Regions from separate parts of the Cellvibrio fibrivorans genome, predicted to be linked through region 1. Evidence: predicted binding sites of a transcription regulator. Region 1 holds the regulator's gene; the other holds the start of a gene.
The links. The regulator LexA, encoded in region 1, represses DNA repair genes until DNA is damaged. The targets are predictions, from matches to a motif close to ACTGTNTNTANANACAGT.

Region 1 (4,431 bases):
CTCAAGTCGCGTGCAGCAGGGTCACCTCGCGCTGACATTGCGCAATCAGCCCTGCATAAACCCCCTTCAATTCACTCAGGGCACATACCAAAGTAGATCTGTCATCACGATTAGCAGCAATGACTTTATCAATCAACACCACGCAGATGCGATCCAGATGTCGCACTCTATCCCAATCCTCAACTTGTAGCGCTTTGGTTAATTCCTGCTGTAGGTTGCGCATCGCCGTAATACCAGCCTGACCACAATAGTCAGGCGCAGACACCAACTGAATCGCCATAACAAACTCCTCATTACACTTGACTGCCAATCGCATCCCAAGCGGTTTTTATCTCACCCAGCAAACGACCACATTCATCAAGGTACTCAACGTTGTTTTCGTAATTTGCCTGACTCAAGCGACGAATAATGTAGTCATATAGGCCATCGAGGTTGGCAGCTAAAGCTCCACCCTCTTTGTCATTCAGACTTCCTTGCAATCCTCCGACAATGGCTACCGCTTTACCAATCAGCTCGCCCTTGCGTGCAACCTGATTTTGCGCCATAGCACCTTTAGCTTGAGCAATACGTTCAAGTGCACCTTCAAATAACATTTGAATCAATCGGTGCGGTGATGCAGTTTCAATACTGGAATGTACTTTAACACTGGAATAATTTTGCACGGCAGAGTAGGAATTCATAAATCACCACAGAGTGTTTGAATTTTGTTTTGCTATTATCGGAGCTAACAGAACAATTCCCGACCCTTAAGCTAACGGCAAAATACCTAAAACCTTTAACCAGAAACTGACAATAATGCAAAAAACTATTCTTATAACCGGCGCATCAACCGGCATAGGCTTTTACGTTGCACATGAACTAAAGAAAGCCGGCTATCGTGTTATCGCCTCCTGCCGATCGATAGCAGATGTGGCGCGTTTGCAGCAAGAAGGACTGGAGTGCGTGCAACTTGACCTGGCGAATTCAACATCAATCCAGATAGGGTTTGCACAGGCAATGGAACTTACCGGGAACGAGCTTTACGGCTTATTTAACAATGGCGCTTATGGCCAGCCGGGAGCAATAGAAGATTTACCAATTAACGCGCTGCGCCAGCAATTCAATACAAATTTTTTTGGTTGGTGCGAACTGACTAATTTAGCCCTGCCTATTATGCTTAAACAGGGCTATGGACGAATTATTCAAAACTCTTCTGTACTGGGTATTGCAGCCATGCCTTTGCGCGGGGCCTACAACGCCAGCAAGTATGCTATTGAAGGAATTAGCGATACGCTGCGACTTGAGCTTGAGGGCACCGGCATCTACGTCAGCCTGATCGAACCCGGCCCGATTGAAAGCCAATTCAGAAAAAATGCTTTGGCAGCACTGCGAGACCATATCGATATTGAGAAGAGCCGTCATCTCGCAACCTACCGCAACGCAATCGCAAGGCTTGAAAAGACTGAAACAACAACACCTTTTACATTAGGCCCTGACGCTGTATATCAACGCGTCATTCACGCACTGGAGTCCAAGCAGCCGCAGGCACGTTATTACGTCACCGTCCCCACCTATCTGGTGGGTTTTATGAAACGCATTTTACCAGCGTGCTGGCTAGATAAATTATTGCGCAAACTCAGTAGTTAATTCATTTCTCATTCAGTTGTGACGGCTAGAGTTGATGAGACCACATGCAGGAGAAAATCATGAAGAAATACGTTACCGCACTATTGTACACAGCCATTTGCGCAAGCTTTTCCAATATGAGCGTTGCTGAATCCCTGCGCTGCAACACCAAACTTGCGCAAGTGGGAGATACCAAAGCGGAAGTGATTGATAAGTGTGGCGATCCGGTAATGACCGACAATTTCTGCCAACCCGTAGCAGCAACCACCCAACCACAGGGAATACAAAATGGTAACAACAACGTACAAAACAATATCGCTATCGCCACATGCGAGAACATAGACATCTGGACTTACAACCCCGGTAAGGGCAAGTTTATGACGCACTTGTATTTTGCACGGGGCCAATTACAGAGCATACGCTACGGCAACAGGGTGAAATAAGCAGCAGATTGAAAAACTATTGCACAACCTGAATTACTGTATATAATCACAACCACTGTACAAATAAACAGATTCAGGAGTGCGCCATGTCTGACTTAACACCCCGCCAGGAACAGGTACTACAGCTCATCCGCCAATATGCGGAAGAAACAGGTTATCCGCCCACGCGTGCGGAAATCGCCCGGATTCTCGGCTTTAAGTCAGCTAATGCCGCCGAAGAACACATCAAAGCCCTTGCCCGAAAAGGTGCTATCGAAATCATCCCCGGTGCTTCACGTGGGATAAAACTACCTGAACTGCAATCCGGCATCCCTATTATTGGCCGCGTTGCAGCAGGTAACCCGATACTTGCGCAAGAACACATCGAAGACTACTGCAACATTCCACAGAGCTTTTTTTCACCCACCGCAGATTTTTTCCTGCGTGTTCACGGCATGAGCATGAAAGATGCCGGTATTCTTGATGGCGATCTACTGGCTGTTCATAAAACCGATCAAGCGCGCAACGGGCAGATTGTTGTTGCACGTATCGGCGAAGAAGTGACGGTCAAACGGTTCAAACGGATAGGTAATAACGCACAGGTTGAATTGTGGCCAGAAAACCCAGAGTTCGAGGTCATCCTGGTAGATATGCGCGATCAGGAGTTTAGTATTGAAGGCCTTAGTGTAGGAGTGATTCGTCGTGACTAATATCGCCCGTGTAATACCCGCAACCACTACAACTCGCCAACAACCTGCCAGTGGTGTTACCGAACTGGTATTGACTAGTGATTCGCCTGAGCAAGTTGCGCTGCTGTTACCCATGATTGCATTTCTTAGCAACGCTTGCAGCGACCGCTGGATTACCTGGATAGCACCGCACAATATCAGCCGTGAGCTGCTGCAATCCTACGGTGTTAATACACGTTATATTCGTGTGATTCACTGCCAGAATCCGCAAACACTATTGTGGATCACTTGGGAAGCACTCTCTGCAGGCAATAGCCATACGGTGATATCAAGCCCGGGGAAATTGACAGATAAAGAACTTACACAGCTTGAATTGGCTGCTAAAACCGGCGGGTGTCAGGGATTACTGTTGCGAGTTCGTTAAATTTGCTGAGATTATTTAAATAATCAAATTTTTAAGGTAGGACAGATTACTTTGAAGTATTGAAGTAATGCAGGGAGGCAAGACCTCAATAATTGAACAAATAAAAAATTAAACAGACAAAACCATTCACCCATCGGTTAGTGCAACATCAGTTTTTCGGTATCACTTAGCTCTTCTACCAAATCATCCAGCATAGCTTCCGCCTGTTGATCAGCAATATCCCCCGCAGCCTCCATTCCCGCCTCAATCATGGCTTTGGCGACCATGAATTTTTCCTCGCCTAAAAAAGCCAGGGATTCTTCCGAAAAACGAATGGTTACCAAGGGTTCATTGCTCTCATCGTCAGCTCGCGCCAAAGCAACATCACCATTCAGCAATTCAATAATTTCGTAAAAAGACGACATAACTACCTCTGCGGCCTCAGCGCGAAACGGGCGCGCATTCTAGCACCCAATTATCTCAAAACCTATTCAAGAGATTTTTAGCTGCAAAGGCCTTTAATAGCTTCCTAAACCCAACAAAAAAACAAAAGGCCAACACAACGCTGGCCTTTTTCGCCCTAGACACGGTCGTGTTGCAGATTAGTTCAAACGCTCCAACACTGTCGTAATCCCCTGCCCCAGACCTATACACATGGTTGAAACGCCCAGATTCAAATCCCGATCCTGCATCACTGTCAGTAGTGAACCGGTAATGCGCGTACCTGAGCAGCCAAAAGGATGACCAAGGGCGATAGCACCACCGTGCAAATTTACTTTATCGTTCATCACGTCCAGCAATTTTAAATCTTTCAATACCGGCAAGGCCTGGGCTGCAAATGCTTCATTAAGCTCAACAGCGTCTATATCGTCGATGGTTAGATTGGCAGCTTTCAGCGCTTTCTCTGTTGAAGGCACGGGTCCATAACCCATGATGGATGGATCGACACCCGCAAGCCCCAGTGAAACCACTTTAGCGATAGGTTTTAATCCCAAGGATTTTGCACGCTCAGCCGACATCACCAGCATTACCGATGCTCCATCACTTAACTGTGAAGAAGTACCCGCTGTCACTTGACCATTTTTAGGATCAAATACCGGCGGCAATTTGGCCAAGGCCTCAACTGTAGTTTCCGGGCGGATAGTTTCATCCTGATCAACCGAGATTAAAAATCCATCGCTGTTATGCCCGTCGACCGCAATAATTTCGCGAGCGAATTTACCCGTCTCACGCGCTTTGGCTGCGAGCTGATGCGAACGCGCGCCGAACTCGTCCATTTGCTGGCGATTGATGCCATGCAAGAGCGCAAGAT
Region 2 (4,431 bases), on a different contig from region 1:
CAAGGGCGTCGACAAACGATTTGTGGGTAAGCTGAATACCTTCAATCACTGCGGCAAAAGCTTCATTACCACTATCGATAGCGGCGAGCGAGCGCTCCAGGTTATCGACAACTGGCAACAAGTCGTTGACCATTTTTTCCAAGCCAAACTTGTGTGCCTTCTCAACATCTTGCTCAGCGCGGCGGCGGGCGTTTTGTGCCTCGGCTTGCGAGCGCAGGGATTGCTCTTTGGCAGACTCGTAGGCTGTTGCCAAGGTTGCCAGTTGCGCCTGCAGGGTTTCCAGACTGGGCTCGTTGGCAGCTTGTGTCTGCTCGGCAGCATCTTCAGTCGGATTGAGCGGCTCGGCGGTGTTTTGGATATCGCTATAGTCTTGGGTTGACACTTGGGTACTCCATCGCAGGTTGGGCGGATGCAGGTAAAACACTGATCCGCTTGAATTACTGTGGACGCTATATGGGGCTGGCGCGGGGGGATTCAAGTTTTTGTCGCCAAAGTTTTTCCCGGCCTAGCCGTAACACTAAATAAGCGCGACCAATTTGCTGGCAGCGATAGATTACTACCTATACTCAAAACAAGATTTTTTATACCGACCCCGGCGGTCACAACCCACCGAAAACCATCTTAAAAAGGCGCACAACTCAGGTGCGCAACTGTTGATTAATGCGCCAAAAGAGTGAATCCGAACCTTAATAACCATTTGGGCCGGAAAGTCGAACTTATACGTTTAAATACTATTTGACAACGTTGTCCCTTGCGCCTAAGGTCAAACAACACCTGTTTATAACTTAGCCACTCCCAGGGGGCACAATGTCACTGCGCGTCAAAATCTGGATCGTCTCTGCTCAAATTCTAATCGGCCTACTGGGAATTATGCTGATCGGCCTGTACACCGTGCGCTACACGAGCAACCAGGACAATGCTGCGCGGGTAGAGCAGTTGCTCAATAGCACTTACGCCACGGTCATTCAGATGGAGCAGATGGCCGCACGCGGCGAGCTGGATGATGAGACCGCCAAAAAAATCGCCACCACGCTGTTGCGCAACAACATCTATCACAAGTCTGAATACGTTTACGTCGCCGATGAGAAGCTGAACTTTGTTGCCGCACCGCTCGATCCACAAATCCACGGCACCAGCTTCCACGAATTTAAAGATGGCAAGGGCAACAGTGTGGGCGAGATTCTGCAAAAGGCAGTTGATAAGGCCAATGGCCAACTCGCGCGCTACAAGTGGACCAAAAAACTGGATGACGGAACCATTGAAGACAAACTCTCTATCGCCAAACTTTCACCACGCTGGAACTGGGTAGTAGGCACAGGAATAGGCTTTAACGAGGTAAATGCCCGTTTTTGGGAAACCGCCAAATGGCAACTAACGGTCTGTTTGCTGGTGATGCTATTTATAGTGGTGCCGGTGGTATTGTTTGCGCGCAAACTGGATCGCGGCCTGGGCGCTGAATTGAAAGAGGTGCTGACGCTGGTGCGCGCAGTAGCGGGCGGCGACCTGACCGAGCGCGATGTACGCCAGGCGCCGGAAGACAGTATTTACGGGTCGGTGGTGCGTATGCGCCATGCGCTGCGTGAGGTGATCGGCGGCATATCGCAAATGGTGGCGCGCCTGCACTCGATCAGCGATGACATAGTCCACAAGGCCGAAACCAGTACTGCCATGGCAGAAGACCAGAGCATCAATACCATCAAGATTGCCTCCTCGGCCGAAGAATTTAATATGCAGACCAAGGACGCAATGCAGCAGGCCAAAGTCGCTACCAACCAGACTGACCACGCCTCCAAAACTGCTACCCAAGGGCAAAAATTGATCTCCAGTGCGGTGAAAAGCTTTGTGGAAATCGACAACAGCGTGATCCAGACCCAGGGCAGCATTGATGATTTGGCTAACCGGATTAACAGTATCTCGGCGGTAATTTCAGTCATCAGCGAAGTAGCCAACCAAACCAACCTGCTCGCACTCAATGCCGCGATTGAAGCAGCGCGCGCAGGTGAACAGGGGCGCGGATTTGCGGTAGTGGCCGACGAGGTGCGCCAACTCGCCCAGCGTACAACGCAAGCGACCAGTGAAATCAGCGAAACTATTACCGCCGTGCAGAACTCCAGCCGCGTCGCCAAACAAAATATGGATGACATGGTGGTACAACTGAAAGAAGGTATTGGTCAAACCCGCCAAGGCGGTGAAATTGTGGAGAGCGTGCGCCACGAGACCGATGAAGTCGCCAAGATGGTGGCGCATATCGGCAGTTCGCTGATCGAACATGTGCAGGCGAGCAGTTTGATTTTGGAGTATGTCAGCCAGGTTGAGCAATCGTCGCTGGGCACTAAAGATGCAGCGCGCGGCACACTGATGGCATCACAGCAAATTCGTGATGCCTCCGATGAACTCAGCCGCCAACTGGAAGGTTTCCGCCTGTAATTGAACCAGCTTCGACTTGCCACTCAGACCGCAGATACTGTATAAATAGCCAGACATTTATTCTTATTAAGTGTCCGGCTATTTTATTGCGGCAACACCTGCGAGGCGCCCATGCTGACTCATCTGAACATCCAAAATTTCACTCTGGTTGACCAGCTCGATCTGGATATCAAACCCGGTATGACGGTGATTACGGGTGAGACGGGGGCGGGTAAATCGATTGTGCTAGATGCCTTGGCACTCACGCTGGGCGACCGCGCCGAAGCAGACCGGGTGCGCACTGGCGCCAGCCGCGCCGACATCACCGCCACCTTCGATACCAGTGCCATTCCCAGCGCCCAGGAATGGCTACTCAATATGGATTTGCAACAGCCCGATAACCCGCAGGAATGCCTGCTGCGCCGCCTGATCAACAACGAGGGCAAATCCAAATCTTATATCAATGGCCAACCGGTCACCTTGCAGCAATTGCGAATTCTGGGCGAGATGCTGATTGATATCCACAGCCAGCACGAGCACCAATCACTGCTGATCAAAGATACCCATCGCCGCCTGATCGACGAATTTGCCGGTCAGACCGACCTCGCCAAACAAGTCCGCCTCGCCTTCCGCGAATGGCAGAGCCGGCTCGAACACTTTATCCACCTGCGCGATAACGCTGCCGATGTGAGTGCGCGCTTCCAACTGCTCAGCTATCAATTTAACGAACTGGAACAGTTGGGCTTGCAACCGGGTGAGCAGGCCAAATTGGAGGCCGAGCAGCGCAGCCTCGCCAACGCTGAAGAGATACTGCACGGCAGCCAGCAGTTGGCGGCGTTTTGCGGCGATGACGAGCAGGGTTTGAGTGTAAACCTGCATCGCGCGCTGCATATTTTGCGCAACCTGCCTGAGAAATCGGCGGCATTGCAAACGGCGGAGGAGCTGCTGACCAGTGCACAGATCCAGGTCGAAGAAGCGCAGCATGAAATTGATCGCCATATAGATAGTTTTAACCTCGACCCGGCGCGCCTCGCTGTGGTTGAGGATCGCCTGTCAGCGATTTATGACCTGGCGCGCAAACACCGTATCCAGCCGGAAGAGCTGCCAGCGTTTATTGAGAAACTCAGTGCAGAGCTGGAGCAGTTGCAGGGTGGAGATGGCAAACTCGACCAACTCGCGCAGCAGGTTGCGCAGGCTGAAAAAGCCTATCGTCAATTGGCTGAACAACTATCAGCCAAACGCAGTAAAGCGGGCACCAGCCTCGCCAAGCAAGTCAATGAACAACTCAAATTATTGGCGATGACCAATGCCAACCTTAGTGTCAGCCTGCTCCCGCTTACCGATAAACCCGGCCCCAATGGTTTGGAAGACGTGGAGTTTTTAATCAGCACCAACCCCGGCCAAGCGCCGCGACCACTGGCTAAAATCGCCTCGGGTGGCGAATTATCGCGAATTAGCTTGGCCATTCAGGTGATTACCGCCAAAACTTCGGCCACCCCGACGCTGGTGTTTGATGAGGTAGATGTCGGTATTGGCGGCGCTACGGGTGATGTGGTTGGTCAGCTATTGCGGCAATTGGGAGCGCGCGGGCAAGTTATCTGCGTAACGCATTTAGCGCAGGTAGCGAGCAAAGGCCATCAGCATCTGAAGGTAGTGAAGACATCCAGCAAAAAGAGTGCGGAATCTACTCTGGTGGAACTGGCAGGGGAAAGCAAAGTAGAAGAGATTGCGCGCATGTTGGGAGGTTTGAAAATTACCGATCAATCCCTGGCGCACGCACGTGAAATGCTGGCGCTGTAGCAAAAATGCCGGGCGAGCAACCGTTGAAAATAAAAAGGGCGCGATAAATCGCGCCCTCAAGCGGGTAAAACAAATCAACGTTTTCTTTCATAAAGCACTAACGTTTACCGCATCTAGCACTAACTTTGTTACATGGAACAGGGTTACTTGGAAACAACTCACCAAAAACATCGCTACCTAAACACTTGCCTTTCTCGCACTAACGTTTCTTTCTCACATACAACA

Region 2: recN (DNA repair protein RecN) is a predicted target of LexA. The motif match lies at 2,464-2,481, and genes of this name have one in related genera.

What each region holds. Positions count from the first base shown of each region.
Region 1 is NZ_JAVDVX010000002.1:358,979-363,409, reverse strand. Features, by position in the region: gene J2X05_RS06395 (hypothetical protein) at 2-280, opposite strand; gene fliS (flagellar export chaperone FliS) at 294-680, opposite strand; gene J2X05_RS06385 (SDR family oxidoreductase) at 796-1,626, shown strand; gene J2X05_RS06380 (DUF2845 domain-containing protein) at 1,686-2,048, shown strand; gene lexA (transcriptional repressor LexA) at 2,135-2,737, shown strand; gene J2X05_RS06370 (cell division inhibitor SulA) at 2,730-3,140, shown strand; gene J2X05_RS06365 (hypothetical protein) at 3,278-3,544, opposite strand; gene fadA (acetyl-CoA C-acyltransferase FadA) at 3,722-4,431, opposite strand, start outside.
Region 2 is NZ_JAVDVX010000006.1:283,985-288,415, forward strand. Features, by position in the region: gene grpE (nucleotide exchange factor GrpE) at 1-382, opposite strand, end outside; gene J2X05_RS16650 (methyl-accepting chemotaxis protein) at 808-2,427, shown strand; gene recN (DNA repair protein RecN) at 2,539-4,206, shown strand; gene fur (ferric iron uptake transcriptional regulator) at 4,406-4,431, opposite strand, start outside.